DNA from 3 places in the Ralstonia psammae genome. Region 1 is predicted to be linked to each of the others. Evidence: predicted binding sites of a transcription regulator. Region 1 holds the regulator's gene; each other region holds the start of a gene.
The links. The regulator LexA, encoded in region 1, represses DNA repair genes until DNA is damaged. The targets are predictions, from matches to a motif close to ACTGTATNNNNATACAGT.
Positions count from the first base shown of each region.

Region 2: the regulator LexA is predicted to act here: its motif matches at 4,763-4,780, upstream of recA (recombinase RecA).
Region 3: the regulator LexA is predicted to act here: its motif matches at 5,731-5,748, upstream of R2N16_RS10905 (CppA family protein).

Region 1 covers NZ_CATZBU010000002.1:154,954-162,531, reverse strand. Annotated here, with positions in the region: gene R2N16_RS04420 (enoyl-CoA hydratase/isomerase family protein) at 53-1,162, shown strand; gene dusA (tRNA dihydrouridine(20/20a) synthase DusA) at 1,207-2,241, shown strand; tRNA gene R2N16_RS04410 (tRNA-His) at 2,314-2,389, opposite strand; gene R2N16_RS04405 (nuclear transport factor 2 family protein) at 2,480-2,875, opposite strand; gene R2N16_RS04400 (dipeptidase) at 3,007-4,737, shown strand; gene R2N16_RS04395 (cupin domain-containing protein) at 4,754-5,065, shown strand; gene R2N16_RS04390 (hypothetical protein) at 5,411-5,596, opposite strand; gene lexA (transcriptional repressor LexA) at 5,717-6,367, opposite strand; gene R2N16_RS04380 (ferredoxin--NADP reductase) at 6,621-7,397, shown strand; gene R2N16_RS04375 (asparaginase) at 7,537-7,578, shown strand, end outside.
Region 2 covers NZ_CATZBU010000001.1:241,759-249,336, forward strand. Annotated here, with positions in the region: gene sucD (succinate--CoA ligase subunit alpha) at 1-734, opposite strand, end outside; gene sucC (ADP-forming succinate--CoA ligase subunit beta) at 829-1,995, opposite strand; gene R2N16_RS01190 (DUF2889 domain-containing protein) at 2,062-2,688, opposite strand; gene recX (recombination regulator RecX) at 2,974-3,453, opposite strand; gene recA (recombinase RecA) at 3,550-4,608, opposite strand; gene R2N16_RS01205 (response regulator) at 4,875-5,585, shown strand; gene R2N16_RS01210 (sensor histidine kinase) at 5,578-7,146, shown strand; gene R2N16_RS01215 (DUF4212 domain-containing protein) at 7,143-7,454, shown strand; gene R2N16_RS01220 (3'-5' exonuclease) at 7,466-7,578, opposite strand, start outside.
Region 3 covers NZ_CATZBU010000004.1:281,599-289,176, forward strand. Annotated here, with positions in the region: gene R2N16_RS10880 (AI-2E family transporter) at 1-517, shown strand, start outside; gene R2N16_RS10885 (MFS transporter) at 1,265-2,506, shown strand; gene R2N16_RS10890 (hypothetical protein) at 2,581-3,636, opposite strand; gene R2N16_RS10895 (LysE family translocator) at 3,844-4,470, opposite strand; gene R2N16_RS10900 (LysR family transcriptional regulator) at 4,572-5,438, shown strand; gene R2N16_RS10905 (CppA family protein) at 5,451-5,723, opposite strand; gene R2N16_RS10910 (ABC transporter ATP-binding protein/permease) at 6,038-7,578, shown strand, end outside.

The DNA of each region.
Region 1 (7,578 bases):
ATACGCTGTCGTGTACAGTGCCAGCCGTTCATCCCACAACACTATCCGAGACATGCAATCCACCGTTTCCATCGCGCCCCAGGCTGAAGTTCAACCCAACGTGATCGCCGAAGTACGCGGCGGCATCGGTTGGCTGACGCTGAACCGGCCGCAGGCGCTCAATGCGCTGTCGCTGGAGATGATCCGCGCGATGTCGCATGCGCTGCTGGCCTGGCAGCACGATCCGGAAGTCCACGCCGTCATCCTTCGCGGCGAGGGCGGCAAGGCCCTGTGCGCGGGCGGCGACATCCGTTTCTTTCACCGCGCGGCCACGGCCGGTGACCCGCAACTCATCACCTTCTTCACCGAGGAATACCGCCTCAACCACCTGATCTTCAGCTATGCCAAGCCCTACATCGCGCTGATGGACGGCGTGGTGATGGGCGGCGGCATGGGGATCTCGCAAGGTGCATCGCTGCGCGTGGTGACCGAGCGCACGAAGATGGCCATGCCCGAAACCAACATCGGCCTGTTTCCGGACGTGGGTGGTGGCTGGTTCCTGGCGCGCGTGCCGGGCCATGTGGGCGAATACCTGGGGGTGACGGGGCAGATGATCGAAGCGGCGGATGCGTTGTCGGTCGGTCTTGCTGATTGCCATGTCACCACCGAGGCGGCGGCGGCCATCGTCCAGCGCCTTCGCGACGGCAACTGGGGCAGCGCGGAGCAGATCACCGCATCCTTTACCGAAGCTGCATCTGCGCCCGATGATGCCAAGGCCATCATCGCGCCCCACCGCGAGGCCATCGACGCTTGCTTCAGCCAGGGCACCGTGCAAGGCATCTTTGCCGATCTGGCCGGCAGCACTGATGCCGAATGGGCCGCGCAGACCGCCGCGCACATGGCCAAGCGCTCGCCGTTGATGATGGCGGTGACGCTGGAACTGATCCGCCGCGGCCGCTACACCACGTTGGCCGATGAGCTACGCCGCGAGCTGGACATGATGACGCACGTGTTTGCCGACGGCGATGGTATCGAAGGCATTCGCGCACTCGCGGTCGACAAGGACCACGCACCCAAGTGGAAACACGCCAGCATCGACGCCGTACGTGACGATGACGTGGCCGCGTTTTTTGTTTCGCCTTGGCGCCGGGAGCAGCACCCGCTGCTGGGGCTGTCGGACTAGAACCGGTAAACTGCGCGCCTGGATTTTGAATCGTTGATTGTGCTGTGACTGCTGAACACCCTACGCCGAACCCACGCCGCCTGTCCGTCGCGCCCATGATGGACTGGACGGACCGCCACTGCCGGTACTTCCATCGCCAGATATCGCGCCACACCTGGCTCTACACGGAAATGGTGACCACCGGCGCGCTGCTGCACGGCGACGTTCCGCGCCACCTCGATTTCGACGAAGTCGAGCACCCGGTGGCGCTCCAGCTCGGCGGCAGCGAACCCGATGATCTGGCCCAGGCCGCGCGCCTCGGCCAGCAATGGGGCTACAAAGAGATCAACCTCAATTGCGGATGCCCGTCGGAGCGCGTGCAACGAGGAGCGTTCGGCGCCTGCCTGATGGCCGAGCCCAAGCTCGTTGCCCAAGGCGTCAAGGCGATGCGCGACGCGGTGTCGATTCCGGTCACGGTCAAGCACCGCATCGGCATCGACGCCATCGAGACCTACGATTTCGTGCGCGATTTCGTTGGCACGATCGCCGAGGCGGGTTGCGAGACCTTTATCGTCCATGCGCGCAACGCCATCCTGAAAGGCCTGAGCCCGAAGGAAAATCGCGAGATTCCGCCGCTGCGCTACGAAGTCGTCTACCAGCTCAAGCGCGATTTCCCGCATCTGGAAATCCTGCTCAACGGTGGGGTGCAGACGCTGGAGCAGATCGACACGCATCTCGCGCACATTGATGGCGTCATGATCGGCCGCGAGGCGTATCACCATCCGCATCTGATGGCTGCGTTCGATGCCCGGTACTACGGCGCGGGCACCGAGGCGCCCACGCGCGCGGAAGTGGAAGACGCGATGATCGGCTACGTCGGCCGCTGGGTAGAGCGCGGTGGTTACGCTGGTGCGGCGGTGCGCCACATGCTGGGGCTGTATCGCGGCGTGGCGGGCGCGCGCGGCTGGCGGCGCGTGCTGTCAGATTCCAAGGCGCTGGGCCGCGTCAAGACGCTGGCCGATGCCCACGCACTGTTCGATGAGGCGCGGACCCACCTGCGGCGCGGTGAAGAATCGAACGAGGAGGCTGTGGCGGTTTGATCGAGGTAAAGGGGCGCTGCCCCGACCGCCGAATGAAAAAAAGCCCGCGAATGCGGGCTTTTTCTTGAAACTTGGGGTGACTGATGGGATTCGAACCCACGACAACCAGAATCACAATCTGGGACTCTACCAACTGAGCTACAGCCACCGTTGTTACTTGATCGGCGAGTTGCCGTTCAAGGAAACAGCGATTATACAAACATTCTTTGGCCTTGCCTAGAGGGTTTCGCAACGGAGTTCAACGCGCCTCCGCCACGATCGTCCCCTGGTGATACACCACCTTCCAGCCATCCGCCGTCCGCCGCCACAACGTCGCCCGACGGGTCGTCCGGTTCGATTGCACCAGCGTGTACGTCAGCAAGTAGTTGTCCGGCGCAATCTCCTGGCAGCGGAAATCGCGCGTTTGCCAGAAATCCTCGCCGATATGGCCGTGCCGGGCATCGAGAACGCCGAGCACGTAGCTGCGGCTATAGCGCTGCCCCGAGGCACCGGTTTCCCAGAAGTCTTCCGTGGTCATGCGTTCAAAGTCTTCGCGGCGCGTGCCGAATTCGGGGCGATGGAAGATGGGTTCGCGCCGGCGCAGTTCTTCCAGCACGTTGAGCAGACCGGGGGCGGTGTCCAGAGACGGTTCCATGCGGCAAGCCTCCTGGGAAAGCTCAAGCATACAGCGCAGCCGGCGTGGCTTAGCGTTTTTCGCACTGCACAATGCGTGGCTTGCGCTTCGCCCCTATGATGGCGCCTTCGCCTTTTCCGGAAACCACTTCGATGCAACGCACTGCCCGTATTGGTCTGTCTTCGCTGACGATCGCACTGTCGCTGGCTTGTGGTACCGGCGCCTTCGCCGCCACGCTCCAAAAACCGCAACTCGATGCGTTGCTCGCCGCCGAACAATCCAAGGCATCGGCTGACCTGAACAGCTTTCTCGCTGCCGCTGCGAAAGCGGATCCGCAAGTCGCTGGCAGTGTCGCCGCGTACCAGAAGAAAGCCGTGCTCACCGGCGATGACCTCGTCAACATCGGGCGCCTGCTGGGTCTGTACAACCGCTTGCACAACCAGCAGGCCGTGATCGGTTCCATCGAGAAGATGGTCGCGCTGCCAACGGTGCGCGACGACAAAATTCCGCAGTACGAAAACCCCGCCATCGTTGCGTTTGGCAAGCTGATCGAGGGCATGGCCCACGACTTCGGCCTGAAATACCGCAACGTCGACAACCGCGTATTTGAAGTCACACTGCCCGGCAGCGGCTCGGACGAATTCGGCATCCTGACACACGCCGACGTCGTACCCGCAAAAGCGGAGGAGTGGGTGCTCGGCGACGGTACCAAGCTCGATCCGTTCAAGGTCACGCGCGTCGGCAACCTGCTTTACGGCCGGGGTACGATTGACGACAAGGGCTCGATTGCAGCCGCGATGTACGCTATGAAGACGGTCAAGGACAGCGGCGTGCCGCTCGCGCGCACGATCCGTCTGATGATCGAAACCACCGAAGAAACCGGCGGCGACGGCATGAAGTACTACCGCGAGCACACGCAATTGCCCGCGTACAACATCGTGCTCGACAGCAAGTACCCGGCCGTCGTCGCAGAGAAAGGCACGGGCGCACTGAAGGTGTTTTTCCCTGCGCAGGCTGGCGACGCTTCGCATACGGCCATCGTTTCGATGACGGGCGCGGCGTCGGCCAGCTCCATCCCGCAGACAGCCACCGCCACGCTCAAGGGCGGAGATCTGGGCGTGGCGGCCGCCGCGCTCGAAGCCAAGCGCGATGCGTTCGTGAATCGCTTGGCGGCTCAGGGCAAATTCTCGATCGATATCACGCGCACCGCGGACAGCATCGTTGTGAAGGTCTCCGGCACGTCGGCGCACGGCTCGCGTCCGGAAGAGGGCGTCAACCCGCTGCCGCGCCTGGCGCTGTTCCTGCGCGCGGCCGATCTTGGTCTGGCAGAGAACGCCTACGCCCACGCTGTGCGCTATCTGACCGACCTCTACGGCACCGACTACCTCGGCAATACCATGGGTCTCGCCTACAAGGACGACTTCATGGGCCCGCTCACCATTTCGCCCACCGTGATCGGCGACAAGAATGGCCGCGTGGAGGTGACCGCCAACGTGCGCATGCCGCGCGGCAAAACGCCCGACGCGCTGCGCGGTGAGATCGCCGGCAAGATCAACGCATGGGCCAACGCCAACCATGTCGCCCTCGAGATCAACCACGACCAGGGCAACTGGATGGCGCGCGATCCGAAGGGCGCGTGGCTGTCGACGCTGCTTAACATCTACGGCGACACCACTGGCCTCGATGCCAAGCCCGTGCCGACAGCCGGCAGTACGACCGCCAAGCTGATGCCGAACGCCATCAACTTCGGCCCCGCCATGCCCGGCAAGAAGTACACCGCGCACAACGCCAACGAGTACAAGGAAGTGCCGGACCTCGATCTCGATATGCAGATGTTCACCGAGATGCTGGTGCGCATTGGCAATCTGCAGTCGATGCAGTAACCGCCGCACGATCGCCATGAACATCATCCGCGCCAAGTCGTTTACCGCTGAGCGTGCCTGGGGCGCGCTCGATATTGCCAACATGAGCGGTATTACCACGCGCCTGCATTGGACTGACCAGCCTTATCGCTGGCATGTCAACGACGGCGAGGAGGTGTTCGTGGTGCTCGACGGCACGGTCGACATGCACTATCGGGAAGCCGGCGAGGAGAAAGTCGCGACGCTGGAGCCAGGCGATATCTTCTTCGCCGGTATCGGCTGCGAGCATGTCGCGCATCCGCGCGGCGAGGCACGCATTCTCGTCGTCGAGAAAGCGGGGAGCGTTTAGCGGCTCGCAGGTGGGTTGCGGCGCAAAAAAAAGCCCGCAATGTGCGGGCTTCGAATTCAGCGATCTCATTGCCCCTGAGGGCACTGGCAATACTACTGTCACTTACGCCAAACAAAATCCGGGTAAACGTCTGTTTTGCGGACGGAACATCGTCGAATGTGCCGCTGCAGCAACTTGCGAGCACAAAAAAACAGCCCGCTCAAACGGCGGGCCGAAAATCAGTTGAAGAAAGCCCTGTCCTCAGGGCACGGCAAGTGTATGAAATCAGTTGCGGCGGCAGCATTGGGGTATGCCCTGATCGGCCGCGGCAGCGCGATTCACAGCCCTTCATCGCCTTTCGTCCCCTCAGCAGCTTTCGGCGCCAGCGGTACGTGAGGCGGCCGGAATCGCATCCAGCATGCGGCAGATGGCGGCCATGCTGCCGACCATCGTGCGGCGCTGCTCCCCCTGATAGATACGCACGCCCTGGGTTTGGCGGAAGGGCACCGGCTGTACCGGGCGGCGGCGGGAAGACATCGATCCGAGTCGCATGGCAGACCTCGTGAGTTCGGGTGGAAAAGCGAGAGGCAAGACTCCGCCCTGGCGAGCCGATGGCTCACCTCCAGGTTGGATCAAACAGCAAAGATTTGGCGCTGAAATGCGCCAGAGAACTTACGGAGCAGCAGGCCGGATCAGACCGACGGCCAAGCCCTCCAGGTGAAACTCATCGCGATCCAGATCCACGTGGATCGGTTCAAAATCAGGGTTCTCGGCAATCAGTTCGATATGGCGGCCCTTGCGCTGGAAGCGCTTGACCGTGACGTCGTCGCCCAGTCGAGCCACGACGATCTTGCCGTTGGTGGCTTCGGCAGCGCGCTGCACGGCCAGCAGATCGCCATCCAGAATGCCGGCGTCGCGCATGCTCATGCCGCGCACCTTCAGCAGAAAATCGGGCTGCGCAGAAAATAGCGACGGATCAACCTGATACTGGCGATCGATGTGCTCTGCAGCCAGGATCGGACTACCGGCAGCCACGCGGCCCACCAGCGGCAACGTCAATTGCATCAACCCCATCGACGGCAGCGAGAACTGGTGCTGCGCCGTGTCGCCTGCCGCCCGCAGCCGAATGCCACGCGAGGCGCCCGGCGTCAGTTCGATCACGCCCTTGCGTGCCAGCGCGCGCAGGTGTTCCTCGGCCGCGTTGGGCGACGAGAACCCGAACTCAGCGGCAATCTCGGCGCGCGTTGGCGGGAAGCCCGTGCGTTGGATCGTCTGGCGGATCAGGTCGTAAATCTGCTGTTGACGGGGGGTGAGGGTGGCCATTGGCGTACTGTATATTTGAACAGGTGCTGTGATTTTATACAGTGACGCGGGAAGCGCAAGTGATTTTGTTGTGATCTGTTGCGCGAGCGCCCGGTCCGTATGACCGGCGTCAAAACCCATGCGACTGGTTAGAAGCTTATGCGCAATCCATGCAGGCGCGGCCGCAGGGAATCGCATAAAATCAAGGCCTTGACCGATTTTTGCATCGCCACATAGCCCGATGGAGCCTCGTTGGGCCGGCCCGAACGTCACCATGTCCGCTTTCAATCAAGAGACCGTTCTGAGCGTCCATCACTGGAACGACTCGCTGTTCAGCTTCAAGACCACACGCGACCAGGCGCTGCGTTTCCATAACGGCCACTTCGTCATGATCGGACTGGAGGTCGAGGGCAAGCCGCTGATGCGCGCCTACAGCATCGCCAGCCCGAACTACGAAGAGCACCTCGAGTTCTTCAGCATCAAGGTGCAGAACGGTCCGCTGACGTCGCGCCTGCAACATCTGAAGGTGGGCGACAAGCTGCTGGTGAGCAAGAAGCCGGTCGGCACGCTCGTGCTGGATGACCTGCTGCCCGGCAAGAACCTCTATCTGTTTGGTACCGGCACCGGCCTCGCGCCGTTCATGAGCATCATCCAGGACCCGGATACCTACGAGCGCTTCGAGAAAGTCGTGCTGCTGCACGGCGTGCGCCAGGTGAGCGAGTTGGCCTATGCCGATTTCATCACCAGCGAGCTGCCGAATAACGAGTTCTTCGGCGACCAGGTGCGCGAGAAGCTGATCTACTATCCGACCGTCACGCGCGAGCCGTTCCGCAATATGGGTCGCCTGACTGACCTCGTCGACAACGGCAAGCTGTCTGCCGACATCGGTCTGCCTCCGATGGACCCGGCTGTTGATCGTGCCATGATCTGCGGCAGCCCGGCCATGCTGGAAGACACGTGCAAGCTGCTCGATGCCCGGGGCTTCAAGATCTCGCCGCGCATGGGCGAAGCCGGTGACTACGTGATCGAGCGCGCCTTCGTCGAAAAGTAATCTGCACTGTTTCTGCTGCAAACGCCGGCCTGTGTGCCGGCGTTTTGTTTTTGCCGGGCGGCCCAGGGCAATCCCGCGTCGGCAAAGGCGGGGCGGGCGGATACAATGCGCGCCTTGCCCACCACGCATGTCTGCAACGATGTCTTTGCCTACCATCGCCATCCTCGCCACCGGCGGCACA
Region 2 (7,578 bases), on a different contig from region 1:
GGCGCGGTCACGCCAGCGATGAAGCCAACCACCGGCTTCTTCATGTTGTCCTTGATCCAGTAAGCCGCGTTGGCTTCGTCCGGACCGCCGATCTCACCAATCATGACCACGGCGTCCGTTTCCGGATCGTCGTTGAACATCTTCATCACGTCGATGTGCTTCAGGCCGTTGATCGGGTCGCCGCCGATACCGACTGCCGACGATTGGCCCAGGCCCAGTGCAGTGAGCTGGCCCACGGCTTCGTACGTCAGCGTGCCCGAGCGCGACACCACGCCGATGCGGCCCTTGCGGTGGATGTGACCCGGCATGATGCCGATCTTGATTTCGTCCGGCGTGATCAGGCCCGGGCAGTTCGGGCCCAGCAGCAGCGTCTTGCTGCCGGCCTTACGCATCTTGTCCTTGACCATCATCATGTCGCGCACGGGGATGCCTTCGGTGATGCAAACCACCAGGTCCAGCTCGGCTTCGACAGCTTCCCAGATCGCGTCAGCTGCGCCTGCGGGCGGTACATAGATCACCGACACGGTCGCGCCGGTTTGTGCCTTGGCGTCCTTGACGGTTGCGTAGATGGGAATGCCTTCGAAGTCCTCGCCGGCCTTCTTCGGGTTCACGCCGGCGACGAAGCAGTTCTTGCCGTTGGCGTAGTCGCGGCAGCCGCGGGTGTGGAACTGGCCGGTCTTGCCGGTAATCCCCTGGGTGATGACCTTGGTGTCTTTGTTGATCAGAATCGACATGCTGTAATCCTTTTGTGCAGCGAGCCGCGCCGTTGTACCGTTTCGTACTTCGGGGCGCCGCTCGCGTTCGCGTATGGTTGGGTCAGCGGGCGGCTTACTTGCCGGCGGCTGCGGCCACGACCTTCTCGGCGGCCTCTGCCATCGTGTCTGCGGCGATGATGGGCAGGCCCGACTCGGCCAGCATCTTCTTGCCGAGGTCTTCGTTCGTGCCCTTCATGCGCACAACCAGCGGCACCGACAGCGACACAGCCTTCGACGCAGCGATCACGCCTTCGGCGATCACGTCGCAACGCATGATGCCGCCGAAGATGTTGACCAGGATGGCCTGCACATTCGGGTTCTTCAGCATCAGCTTGAAGGCTTCGGTCACCTTCTCGGTGGTGGCACCGCCGCCCACGTCGAGGAAGTTGGCCGGCTCGCCGCCGAACAGCTTGATGGTGTCCATCGTGGCCATGGCCAGACCGGCGCCGTTCACCAGGCAGCCGATGTTGCCGTCCAGCGAGATGTAGGCCAGGTCGAACTTCGAAGCTTCGATTTCGTTGGCGTCTTCTTCATCCAGATCGCGGTAGGCGACGATTTCCGGGTGACGGAACAGCGCGTTCGAGTCGAAGTTGAACTTGGCGTCCAGTGCGATGACCTTGCCGTCGCCGGTCAGGATCAGCGGGTTGATTTCAGCTTGCGAAGCGTCGGTTTCCCAGAATGCCTTATACAGGCCTTGCAGGGCTTGGCGAGCTTGCGGCACGCTCGCGTCGGGCACGCCGATCTTGCGGGCGATGTCGTCAGCCTGAGCGTCTTGCAGACCGGCTTGCGGATCGATCAGCAGCGTATGGATCTTTTCCGGGTGCGATTCAGCGACTTCTTCGATGTCCATGCCGCCTTCGCTCGAGGCCATCAGCGCGACCTGCTGCGACACACGGTCCACCACCAGCGAAACGTACAGTTCCTTCTTGATGTCCGCGCCTTCTTCGATCAGCAGGCGGTTGACCTTCTTGCCTTCCGGACCGGTCTGGTGCGTCACCAGCGTCATGCCCAGGATGCTGCTGGCGTAGGTCTTGACCTCGTCCATGCTCTTGGCAACCTTCACGCCGCCGCCTTTGCCACGGCCACCCGCATGAATCTGTGCCTTCACGACCCACACCGGGCCGCCCAGGGTTTCAGCAGCCTTGATGGCCTCGTCGACAGAGAAGGCCGGAATGCCGCGCGGAACCGGCACATTGTATTTGCGCAGGATTTCCTTGCCTTGGTACTCATGGATATTCATGCGTGTTTCCTTTGCTAGGCAGAGTGAGTGTGATGAGTGTTGAAAACGCGAGCAGCACGGTGCCCTTCAGGACGAGGGCTCAGGCGACAGCTCGGTGGGTGGCGGTTGGATCTTGGCTTCGGGCTGGTATGCAAACCAGCGCGGGTAATGCTTGCGGACCACCTCGCCCTCGAAATGCAGGGCATGGCAGCCGTGGAGTTGGTACGGCGGCTTTTCGCCGGGCTCGACAGGCCGGAGGTCGTTGGAGTTATCGCGCACCGGGAAGACATCGCCCGCGAAGGCCTGGATGGCGGCAGTCGGCAGTACACCACACAGTTCGGTCAGGTGCGTACAACCTGCCACGCCGCCGAGTCTCTCACGCGAGGCCTTTCGAAAACCCTTCATCAGGTTCAGGCCGATGAGCTTGCGGTAGGCCGGGCCAATCGTGTCGCAGTGTGTGGGGTACGGCACCCAGTCGGAACACGCTTCGGCATCCACGACGTTCATGCGGGTATCGATTGTCACGCGCAGCCACAGGTCATGCAGCGGCTGGCCTTCCGGGCGCACGCCGCCGCTGGCCAGGGGGATGTCACGTGGTTTGGTGTCGGTCAGGCGCGCTTCGATGTCCCACAGGCCGTCTTCCCGCAAATAGGCCTCCACCGTGATGGCACGGCGGTGGCGCATGACGCGCGGGACGGGAGCAGACAGAGGCATGGACCAGACGACTGATAGGACCGATGGAGGCGGCGCGCGCGGATCTCGCGCATCGCCCACGGGACATATGCAGCAGCGCATCAGCCGCCACACACGAACACTACCGTCCGGCTATTGAGATGAAGGACGGTACCAAAGACTTGAATTTTAACACGTCGTCACGCCCAGACTGGTCGCGTGCTGCAACGCAGTGTGAAAGCGGTTGCAACAACCGGGTAAGGTGCAACGGCCACGATCCGCACACAAGAGGATTGTCCGAGCGAATTGTTGCTAGATCGACGGCGTTCAGTCCGACTCGTCGCCATCTTCGAGCAGTTCATCGGCCCCCGCGATGATGCGCGACACCACCGACCGGGAGAATCCACGCGCCATCATGTATCGCACCTGCTTGGCCCGTTCGGCTAGATCGGCTGGTGGGCGGCCGAAGCGCTTTTCCCACAGAGCCTTGGCGCGCGCTGCTTCCGTGCTTTGCAGTTGCGCCTTGACCTCGCCCAGCGTCTCTGCGCCAAGCTGATGTGTTTTCAACTCCTGCATCAGGCGCGCCGTACCGTAGCGGCCCGCGCGGCGGTGCACCATGCTTTCGGCAAAACGCGTGTTGGAAAGCCAGTTTTCGCCTTCCAGCCAATCCAGCAGCGCATCGACCTCTTCGACGGATTCGGCGTGCGGCACCAACTTACGGCGCAACTCGACGCGACTGTGCTCGCGCCGAGACAGATAGCCCAGCGCACGTGCCTTCAGCGATAACGGTGGGCGTGGCAACGGCATACGGTTTCAGGCTCAAAAAGAAAACGCCCACCGTTGGGGGACGGCAGGCGTATGAAGCTCGATAGAGCCGTCGATCTGCGCCGACGGCCAACCCAATTACTCTTCTCCGACTTCCTCGGCCACTGCGACGGCGCCCATCGGCGTCACGCCCAGTGCTTCGCGGACCTTGTTCTCGATGTCGCGGGCGAGGTCAGGGTTCTCGCGCAGGTATTCGCGGCAGTTGTCGCGGCCTTGGCCGATGCGCTCGCCGCCGTAGCTGTACCAGGCGCCGGACTTCTCAACGATCTTGGCTTCCACGCCAAGGTCGATGATTTCGCCCTCGCGCGACACGCCCTGGCCGTAAAGGATGTCGAAGATGGCTTCGCGGAACGGCGGCGCCACCTTGTTCTTGACGACCTTGACCTTGGTCTCGTTGCCGACCACGTCGTCGCCCTTCTTGATCGAGCCGATGCGGCGGATGTCCAGACGCACCGAAGCGTAGAACTTGAGTGCGTTACCACCCGTGGTCGTTTCCGGCGAGCCAAACATCACGCCGATCTTCATGCGGATCTGGTTGATGAAGATGACCATGCAATTGGTCTTCTTGATGGTGCCGGTCAGCTTGCGCAGTGCTTGGCTCATCAGACGGGCCTGCAGGCCGGGCAGTGCGTCGCCCATTTCGCCTTCAATTTCAGCCTTTGGCACCAGGGCAGCCACCGAATCGATGACGATCAGGTCAACCGAGCCCGAGCGCACCAGCGCGTCCGCAATTTCTAGAGCTTGTTCACCCGTGTCCGGCTGGGAAATCAGCAGGTCCGGCACGCTCACACCAATCTTGTCGGCATAAGTGACGTCAAGCGCATGTTCAGCATCAATGAAGGCGCAAGTGCCGCCCAGCTTCTGCATCTCGGCAACCACCTGCAGTGTCAGGGTAGTTTTACCCGATGATTCCGGACCGTAAATTTCCACCACGCGGCCACGCGGCAAGCCACCAACGCCCAGCGCCACGTCCAACCCCAACGAACCTGTCGACACGACTTGGACCGGCTCGACCTCGGCGTCGCCCATCTTCATGATGGAGCCTTTGCCGAACTGCTTTTCGATCTGCGCGAGCGCGGCAGCCAGCGCCTTCTGCTTTTCTGCGCTCATTGCGGCTGCCTTCTTACCGTCTTCCATGGTCGTCCTTCGTGCAAATTGGTGTATAAATGGGCCGCAAGGGCTTGCGATTCCAGCGGTTGCCTGCAATAACGGGCCGCAGCGTGATTGCCCCCGACACGACCCATTTCATGACTTTAGCGCCGCCAAGACTACAGCACCGCGAATTCGGAGTACTGTATAAAAAACCAGTGGTTTTGACAAGTCTCCAGAACACATATCGCGCGAAAACAATGTAGCGGGCGGGATGGGCAAGACATCTTGCCCGGCATCGCGGGGAGACACGCATGCGCATTCTGATTGCCGAAGACGACGCCACGCTGGCTGACGGGCTTACTCGCTCGCTACGCCAGGCGGGTTATGCCGTCGACCAAGCCTCCGATGGGGCGACTGCCGACGCGGCGCTGTCCGCGCAAACGGCCCAAACCTATGACCTGCTGATTCTCGACGTGGGCCTGCCGCGCATGTCCGGGCTGGAGGTCCTCAAGCGCCTGCGCTCGCGCGGGGCCATGCTGCCGGTACTGATCCTGACCGCTGCCGACAGCGTGGAAGAACGCGTCAAGGGCCTGGACCTTGGCGCCGACGATTACATGGCCAAACCGTTCGCGCTGTCCGAGCTGGAAGCACGCGTGCGCGCGCTGGTGCGCCGCGGCACAGGCGGTGGCGCCACGCTCGTCCGCCATGGGCCGCTGGCGTTCGATCAGGTCGGGCGCATTGCCTATATCCATGAACAGGTGGTGGAACTGTCGGCACGCGAGATCGGGCTGCTGGAGATTCTGCTGGCGCGCGTCGGCCGCCTAGTGTCGAAAGAGCAACTGGTCGACCACCTGTGCGGCTGGGGCGAAGAAGTCAGCAACAACGCCATCGAGGTCTACATCCACCGGCTGCGCAAGAAGATCGAGGTGGAAGGCATTCGCATCGCTACCGTGCGCGGGCTGGGCTATTGCCTGGAACGCATGGCCACCCCGACGACAACCGCGACGGCTGCCCATGGGTGATCGGTTGGCCTGGCCGTGGCGTCGGCATCGCGCGTCGCTGCGCGACCGTGACGACACGACTCCCGGGACTGATGGCCGCGATGACGGCGGCGATCTCACCGACACCCTCCCCCACCTCGAAGACGACGCCACGCGGCCCGTCGCCCGCTCCCTCTTCGGCGAAATTCTCGACTGGATGCTTGCGCCGCTGCTGTTGCTCTGGCCGATGAGCATTGCGGTGACGTATCTGGTGGCCAAGTCGATTGCGAATGCGCCATACGACCGCGCGCTGGAATCGAGCGCGATCGTGCTCAGCCAGCAACTGCGCGAGGTGAACGGACGTGTGACGCTGCAACTGCCGATCTCGGCGCGCGAAATCTTGCGCGCGGACGAAACCGACAACATTTACTACCAGGTGCTCGGCACCAACGGCGAGTTTGTTTCCGGTGACCGCGACCTCCCGCTGCCGCCCGAAGAAGACGCCAACGCTGGTGGCCTCGTGCAACTGCGCGACGACCACATCCACGGCGCAGAGATTCGCGTTGCGTACACGTTCGTGCAGCGGCCAGGCTCTGGCGACAAGCCCGCGCTGGTGCAAGTGGCGGAAACGCTTGACAAGCGCGCGCAACTGGCGAACGAAATCATCAAGGGCGTGATCCTGCCGCAGTTCGTGATCCTGCCGCTGGCGGTGATCCTGGTGTGGTTCGGACTGACGCGTGGGCTGGCTCCGCTCAATGCGATTCAGGAGCGCATCCGCGCACGCAATCCGGGCGACACCAGCCCCATCGACGAAGGCGCCGCGCCGCAGGAACTGACGCCGCTGGTGGCATCGTTCAACGATCTGCTCGGGCGGCTGGAGCAATCGGTGCACACGCAGAAGCGCTTCATTGCGGACGCCGCGCATCAGATGAAGACGCCGCTGGCCGGCCTGCGCATGCAGGCAGAGTTGGCACAGCGCGAACAATCGCCCGACGAACTGCGCCGCACGCTCGCGCATATCGCCGACAGTTCGGATCGCACCGCGCACCTTGTCAAACAGTTGCTCTCGCTGGCGCGCATGGAAAACATGGGGGCCACCGACGGTCTGGTGCCGCTGGATATCTGTGCGCTGTCACGCCAGGTGGTGGCCGAGTGGCTGCCCAAGGCGTGGGCCAAGCAGATCGATCTCGGCTTTGAGGAGCCTGGGCCGCCGGTCACGATTTCGGGCAACGCGACGATGCTCGCCGAGATGCTCAATAACCTGCTCGACAACGCGATCCGCTACACACCCGACGGTGGACATGTCACCGTGCGCGTGACCACCGCGCCGTTCGAGCCGTTCGTCTTCATCGACGTAGACGACACTGGCCCAGGCATCCCCGTGGCCGAACGCGAGCGCGTGATGCAGCGCTTCTACCGCATTCTCGGGACACAGGCCGAGGGCAGTGGGCTGGGCCTGGCCATCGTGCGCGAAATCGTGCAGCAGCACGGCGGTGACATCGAGGTGCTCGACAACGTGTATCAGGCATCGCCGCGACTGGCGGGTGCGCGCTTTCGCATCACGCTGCACCGCTGCTCGCCGGGCGAGGAATCCAACGCATGAGCATCACGCCCGGAACCCCGGCGCGCCGCCGGTGGATCGCCAACATGCGCTGGATCGCGGCGTTGCTGGGAGTGTGGTTTGTCGTGACGTTCGTGATCGCGTTCTTTGCGCGCGACCTGTCGATGCACCTCTTCAACTCAGACTGGACCTTCGCCTACTGGGTCGGTGCGCAGGGGGCGCCCATCGTCTATGTGCTGATTACAGTGCTGTATGCATGGCGGACCAACCGCGTGGCGGATGCGGCCGCGCAACACGACGAAACCGCGCAGCGCGACGCATCGGAATCCTCCTCCCCGCCGTCCATCTGAAGCCCTGCGCGTTACGCACCGCCCAGATGACGCAGCTTCAAGAAGGCCAATGCGGCCATCACCGCGTCGTTAAGCGCGTCGTGCGCGTCCCAGGTCGGCAAATCCAGCTCCTTCATAACAGTGG
Region 3 (7,578 bases), on a different contig from region 1:
GTGGTCGGAAACGCCGGATTCCGTGCACCACAAGCCGCTGGCCGCAGCACTGGTGAGCCGGCTGAGCCGGTTGACCGATGCCTTTGAGGCGGTGGTGTTTGCGCAGGTGAAGATCTCCGCGCTCAACACGGCGCTCGCCGCCATCTACCTCCTGGGCGCGCTGCCCTTGTTTGGGCAGCATGTGCCGTATTCCAAATCGCTGATCCTGCTGACTTTCGTGGCGGGGCTGATTCCGGTGGCCGGCAACCTCATCTCGAACACGGCCATCGTGGTGATGAGCGTGACCGCATCGTTGGAGCTGGCGGTGGCGTCGCTCATCTTCCTGGTGGTGGTGCACAAGCTGGAGTACTTCGTGAACGCGCGCATCATCGGCAGCCGCATCGATGCGCGCGCGTGGGAGTTGATCCTCGCGCTGATTGTGATGGAGGCGCTGTTTGGCGTCGGCGGCGTGATTGCCGCGCCAGTGCTGTACGCCTATATGAAGCGCGAGTTGACGGACGCCGGGCTGATCGGCTGACGCGTTTCTCGTGTTGATGCGCGGGGTGACCCGCCAGCGCCCCCGCGCTGACGGCATCGGCAGAAAAGAGCGCGCCCTACGGGACGAGGGGCGCGCAATAACTCGCTGACCGAGAGACGTCAGCGAGCCGAGGGTCGGTACACGGGAACGAAGCGGGCGGCGGGCGCGTGGCGTTGCCGGTGACATCCACGGCTTCGGAGGTGACGAAGCAGCAGACGACCCGGTCGTCGAGCAGGGCCTGATAGAAGAGGTCTCCCATCGCGCGGCAGAGCGTTCCCGTTAGCAGGATCATCATGGTTCTCCCCTCCGATGTTGGCCGATGTGCGGCATCGTCGATGCTGGTCATCGGTTCGTGTTGCGGACCTTTGTTGTGCGTGTGAAGTTGCCCACGCATCGGAGTCCGACAGGCCGTCGGCACTGGCGCCGCGCTGGCGCTTCCGGCGTCGTGCTGCAGTCCATGCTGGCGAGTATAGAAAGCGTCTCCTGAGCGGCCATGCTCCGAACGGAGTAGCCCTGCGCGCGAATATGGCTAACAGGTTAGCTGCCTGCCAGGGCAAGCTGGGCAAGGGTTTGTGGGAAGAGGGTAGGTGGTTTGGTGGAAACGGCGCCGCGCGGGCTGACGCTTTTGCCCCGACAGTAATTTGTCCGGTTTGCGCTAATCGTTGTCGAATTTGCGGTAACACGCCTGCACCGTTTAGGCGCAAGATTGAGCGCTTCCTCGCCTCGTTATCGTGACCTCAAACCATCATGCAAACCACCGCAAACGGCACGGCTGCTGCGTCGGCAACTTCCGCCGCGCAGGCCGACAAGACCGGCTTTGGCGTGATCGGCGCCATCAGCTTCGCGCACTTCCTCAACGACATGATGCAGTCGTTGATCCTGGCGATCTATCCGCTGCTCAAGGGCAACTTCCACCTCGATTTCTCGCAGATCGGGCTGATCACGCTCACGTACCAGATCACGGCGTCGCTGCTGCAGCCGATGGTCGGGCTGTATACCGACAAGCATCCGAAGCCATACTCGCTGTCGGTGGGCATGGGCTTCACGCTGGTGGGGCTGGTGCTGCTATCGGTGGCGCCCAACTTCGGCACGGTGCTGCTGGCGGCGGCGCTGGTGGGCACGGGCTCGTCGATCTTCCATCCGGAATCGTCGCGCGTGGCGCGTATGGCGTCGGGCGGCCGCCATGGGCTGGCGCAGTCGCTGTTCCAGGTGGGGGGCAATGTGGGCAGCGCGATGGGTCCGCTGCTCGCGGCAATCATCATCATGCCCTATGGGCAGCACAGCCTGGCCTGGTTCTCGATTGCGGCGCTGGTCGCCATTTTCGTGCTGTACCACGTGGGCGGCTGGTACAAGCGTGAACGTGCGGCGGGCCATGGCCGCAAGGCCGGTGGTCGCGCGCATGCCGCGATCAGGCTGTCGGGCAAGCAGGTGGCGTTTGCGATGACGCTGCTGGTCGTGCTGCTCTTCTCCAAGTACTTCTACCTGGCGAGCCTGAACAGCTATTACACGTTCTACCTGATCACCAAGTTCCACCTGTCGGCGCAGACGTCGCAGCTGTTCCTGTTCCTCTTCTTGTTCTCGGTGGCGGTGGGCACGATCGTGGGCGGGCCGATTGGTGATCGCGTGGGCCGCAAGGCGGTGATCTGGGTGTCGATCCTTGGGGTTGCGCCGTTTACGCTGCTGCTGCCGTACGCCAACCTGTTCTGGACGGCCGTGCTCACGGTGATCATCGGGCTGGTGCTGGCCTCGGCGTTCTCGGCCATCCTCGTGTATGCGCAGGAGCTGATTCCCGGCAAGGTCGGGATGGTGTCGGGCCTGTTCTTCGGTTTTGCGTTTGGGCTGGGCGGCATTGGCGCTGCGGTGCTCGGCAAGCTGGCCGATGCGACCGACATCTACAACGTCTATCATCTCTGCTCGTTCCTTCCGCTCATCGGCCTGCTGACGGTGTTTCTGCCGGATATCGAGCGCAAGCGCCAGCAGGCGGCGTAACTCGCCACGCACCGCATACAGATACAGCGCGGCGGACGTCTCCTCCCGGACGATCCGCCGCGTTGCTTTTGGCGTTACTTCTCGATGGCGTGGGTCTTGCCCGGCCACACGCCCGTCATCTCGATCTCGCGCCGGCCGGTCAGCCATTGGCCGAGCGGGCTGGGCCAGTTGAACGAGTAGTTGTCGCTGTTCACCACACCCTGGAACTTTACGTCGACCTGGATATTGGTGGCGTTGAGCGGGATGTTCGCGACCGTCTTGGAGATGCCGCCGCTGAGCGAGAACTCATCGCTGCGCGGGCCTTGCGGTGTGTTGTAGCGCAGCTTAATGTGCGTGACGTAGGTGCAGCCCGGCTTGTTGTTGAAGTAGATCTCGAAGCCGCCCAGGCGCGTGATCCAGTTCGGGATCAGCAGGTTGCCGTCGAACGACGCAAAGGTGTAGGCCACCGGAATGGGTGCCGGCGCCTGCGTGCCAGGCTCGAACGGCCACAGGTGCTGGTCGACGCTTTTGGTCTGGTTGACCGACACGAAAGACCCTTTGCCGGTGGCGCTGCCCAGCATGTCATGCACGGCCCCGGCCGAGCCGGTGATCGAGAACGATGAGTTGTTGTCCTGCGACCCCACGTTCAGCCCGCTGTTGGCCAGGATCACGCTGGTCACCACGCCGAAGCCCTGCGCGATGTTGCCGCCCGAACCCATGCTGACGGACTGCGCCTGCTCGGCCAGCCACTTGATCGTCTCGGGCCGCGTGAGCTGCGTCAGGTCGCTGATGTATGACTCCGAGGCAATGCCGAATTCCGATGCGATCGACCCGACCGAGGAGAACTCCCATTTCACTTCCACGCCCGCGTTGATCTTGGTGCCGCTTTCGGGATCGGTGGCCGAGCCATCGAGTTTCACGTTGCTCTCGGTGCGGTGGACGTTGTTGGTCGATAGCTTCCATTGGTTGGGTACGGTGCGCGTGTTGATCGCCACGCCCGGCGTTTCCGGCTTGACGGGCGTGAAGTCGCCGGTGTCGGGCGACACAAAACCGACGGCGCCGGGTTTGATGGCGGGGGCGAGTGTCCAGTTGCCCCAGTAAGCCGCGCGGCCGTTGCGGATCAGATCAGTGAAGGCGCGATTCCATTGCATGGTTGCACTCCAGGTACGAGGTTGTGCTGCGAGTCAGCGGGTTTGCGCGATGGCCTCCATCGCCACGTGGCGACGGGCAGGGCGCGAGGGGACTGTCTCAAACGGGATGGCGCCTGTTAATGCAGCAGAAGACCTGGGGCAGACGGCAGGGGCACAGGCATGGGCCGGCTGCGTTTTGAATGGAAGGGGAGGGCGGTGTGTGCGACATCACGCAAGCCGCGCGAGCCCCAGTGCCAATCCCAGCCCGATCAGGGTCACGCCGATCACGCGGTCCACTATGCGCTGCCGTGCCAGCAACGAACGTCGCAACGCACCTGAGGCAAACACCACCGCCACCAACGCAAACCATGCCGCATGCGCCGCCGACATGAACACGCCATAGCCGAACTGCACCGCCGGCGGCGTCCCTGGATGCACGACCTGCGTGTACGTGCTGACGACGAAAAGCGTCGTTTTTGGATTGAGCGCATTGGTGAGAAAGCCCACGCGCAGCGCGGCGCTGGCCGATAGCGTCGGGGTGCCGGCGCTCTCAGCGGATGTCTCGCCGATGGGCAACGCCTGGGCCGACAGCGTCTTCCAGCCAATCCATACCAGATACGCTGCGCCCACCAGCTTGATGCCATGCAGAAGCGCCGGCGCATGCGCAATCAGCAGCCCCACGCCGAACATCGTGTAGAGCACGTGCACCTGCACGCCCAGCGCAATGCCCAACGCGCATAGCACGCCGGCGCGCCGCCCATGCAGCAGGCTGTTGCGCGTGACCATGGCAAAGTCCGCGCCCGGGCTGATCACGGCCAGGACGGTGATGACGGCAACAGCAAGGAGTTCGGTCATGTCGGGCGCAATCGCAAAGTGAAGGTGCGCCGATTCTGGATGTGTCCGCCATCGCTGAAAATCGATTTATGATGCCGTTTTTTGGTGAGAAAAACTGACAGATGGCGCTGCCTCCGCTCAATACCCTGCGTGTGTTTGACGCTGCTGCACGGCATGGCAGCTTCGTGCGTGCGGCGCAGGAACTGCATGTGACGCACGGCGCTGTCAGCCGACAGATACGGCAGTTGGAAGCATCGTTAGGGGTGGATCTGTTCGAGCGGCGCAACCGGGCAGTCTTCCTGACACCGGCGGGCGAGCAGTTGCATGCGGCTGCTGCCGATGCGTTCGCAATTCTCACGGATAGCATCGACCGGATTGCCCGTCGGGCAACGTCCTCGGCGCTCGTGGTGTCATGCGAACCGACGCTGGCGATGCGTTGGTTGATCCCGCGGCTCTCGCGCTTTCAGGCGCGGCATCCTGCCATTCAGGTGCATCTGTTTGCGGCGGGTGGGCTAATCGATTTCGCACGCACCGGTGTTGACGTCGCATTGCGCCGCGATGACTTTGCATGGCCCGCGCACGTGCATGCGGTACCCATTTGCGACGAGTGGATCGGCCCGGTACACGCCCCGCAAGCGGATGTCGCCGTGCGCCGACGGCTGCTGCACACCGCCACGCGCCCCGATGCATGGCAGGCGTGGTGGCGGGCGAGCGGCACGGCGCGGCCGCGCGGACGGTTACCCGAGGCGCGCTATGAACATTTCTATCTAAGTTTGCAGGCGGCCCTGGCGGGACAGGGCACCGCTATCGCGTCAAGGCTGATGGCCGGTGACGACCTGAAAGACGGGCGGCTGATTGCGCCCGAAGGGTTCCGGCGTGACGGTTCGGGCTACTACCTGCTGGCCGATGCGCCTATTGCTCCGGACAGCCCGGCCGGTGCCTGGCTCGCCTGGCTGCGCGAAGAGACGGCCGCCACACTGGCGGATTAACCCAAGCCGGGCTTACGCCGCCGCATGCCCGCCGCCCAGGATGCCGCGAATGGTGGCCAGATATGCCTCGCCAACCGCCCGGTTGAGCGGTCGCGCCCGCGCTGTCGCCCGTTTGCGCGGTGGCGGCGTCAGGCCCAGCGTGCGGCAGACTTCCGACGCATACGGCCGCCCGCGCACGTCCATGCGCAACACGACTTCGTTCAGGGCCTGTTCACCCAGGCGCTCACGCAGCCAGAGCACCGTCTGGCGGTCGTACTCGTTTTCGATGCGGATCAGGTCGTCCATGGTGAGTGCTGTATAAATTTACAGTTACTGTGAATATATACAGTTGTTCACGGATTTCAAGGGCGATGTTGCGTCGAGTGACTTACTCCTGAGACCGGCGACGCCGTTCGTGAGAACCGCAGGCACGAATGACGGGATGAAACCGTGGCGGCCATCCTTTGAGAGAAGAGCCCCTCGCTTCCCGTATGGAGCGTATGGCCCCATCTTGCTCGCCTATAGTTCGGTAGTGATCTGGTGCCATCCCGCAACGTGACCGCGCCAGCATCAATGTGCTGAATATGGCATTTGATTCGTTCCGTTCTGGGAGTCGTGACATGGGCGGCGCCAATGATCAGAGACCGCACGGCGGCCTGGCGTCTGAGAGCACTATTGACACTTCCAGCCGTCGCCTGTGGACTCGATTCTGGGCTATCGCGAAGCCTTACTGGTTCTCTCAGGACAAATGGATGGCGACTGGCTTGCTTTTTCTTCTGATCGTGTTGCTGTTGGGGCAGACCGAAACCAATGTACTGTTCAATGAGCAATCCGGTGAATTTACATCGGCATTGGCGGCCAAGGATGCGGATCGTTTCTGGGCCTCCATCGTAAAATGCATTTATATTTTGATCGTGGCGGTGCCGATTTACGCATTTTACTATTTCATTAGAAACAAGTTGGGAATTCTCTGGCGGCGCTGGCTTACCAGTCATTACCTGGAGGGTTATTTCAAGGATCGGGTTTTTTACAAACTCAATTCAGATGCCGCGATAGACAATCCGGATCAACGGATGACAGAGGACATCAATACGTTTACGCAGCAGTCTCTCTATTTTTTGCTGGTGAGCATTGGTGCAATTCTGCAACTCATGGCGTTCAGCAGCGTCCTGTGGTCGATTTCCAGGTTGCTCGTCCTCTTTCTTGTGATCTACGCCATTGCGGGCACGTTGATATCGATCGTTTTCTTCGGGCGCGTCTTGATTGGGCTGAATTTCTATCAGTTAAAGCGCGAGGCGGATTTCCGCTTCAGCCTGATCAGGATTCGCGAGAATGCTGAATCCATTGCGTTCTATCGTGGTGAGGATCAGGAATATGTTCATGTGAAAGGGCGTTTTGAGCGTGTCTTCCATAACTTCAACAAGCTCATCAACTGGCAGCTGAAACTGAATTTTTTTCAGTATGGCTATGGCTTCCTGACCATCATGCTGCCCAGCGCCATTGTCGCTTCGCGCGTTCTTTCGGGGGAACTCGAAGTCGGTCGGGCCATCCAGGCTGCGGGCGCATTTGCGGCCATCCTGAGCGCCTTGGCCGTGATTGTTGACAACTTTGAAAGCCTGAGCCGATTTGTGGCGGGGCTCGATCGGCTGGACACATTCTCCATCTCCCTAACAGGGAGGCCGGCAGCACCCCCGAATGCGGAGGGCACGATAAAAGCCTTGCAGGACTCCCGCCTGGCGCTGGCCCATGTCACCTTGCAGACACCGAACCGTGAGAGGACGCTGGTCAAGGACTTGACCGTGTCGATCAACCCGGGAGAGGGGCTGCTCATTGTCGGTGTCAGCGGGGGCGGGAAGAGTTCTCTGATGCGCGCGATCGCGGGTTTGTGGAGTTGCGGCACGGGATGCATCGTGCGGCCCAAGCCAGACGAAATGATGTTTTTGCCGCAGCACCCTTACATGGCGATTGGCAGCCTGCGCAACCAACTGCTCTATCCGAACCACCAGGGTCAGCACGTCTCTGACGAGGAACTCCTTCGACTGTTGAAGAGGGTCAACCTGCCGAATATCGTCGGCAGATTTGGAGGGCTAGATGCGGAGCTGGACTGGGGGAAAGTGTTGTCCGTTGGGGAGCAGCAGCGCCTGGCAATCGCGCGTGTACT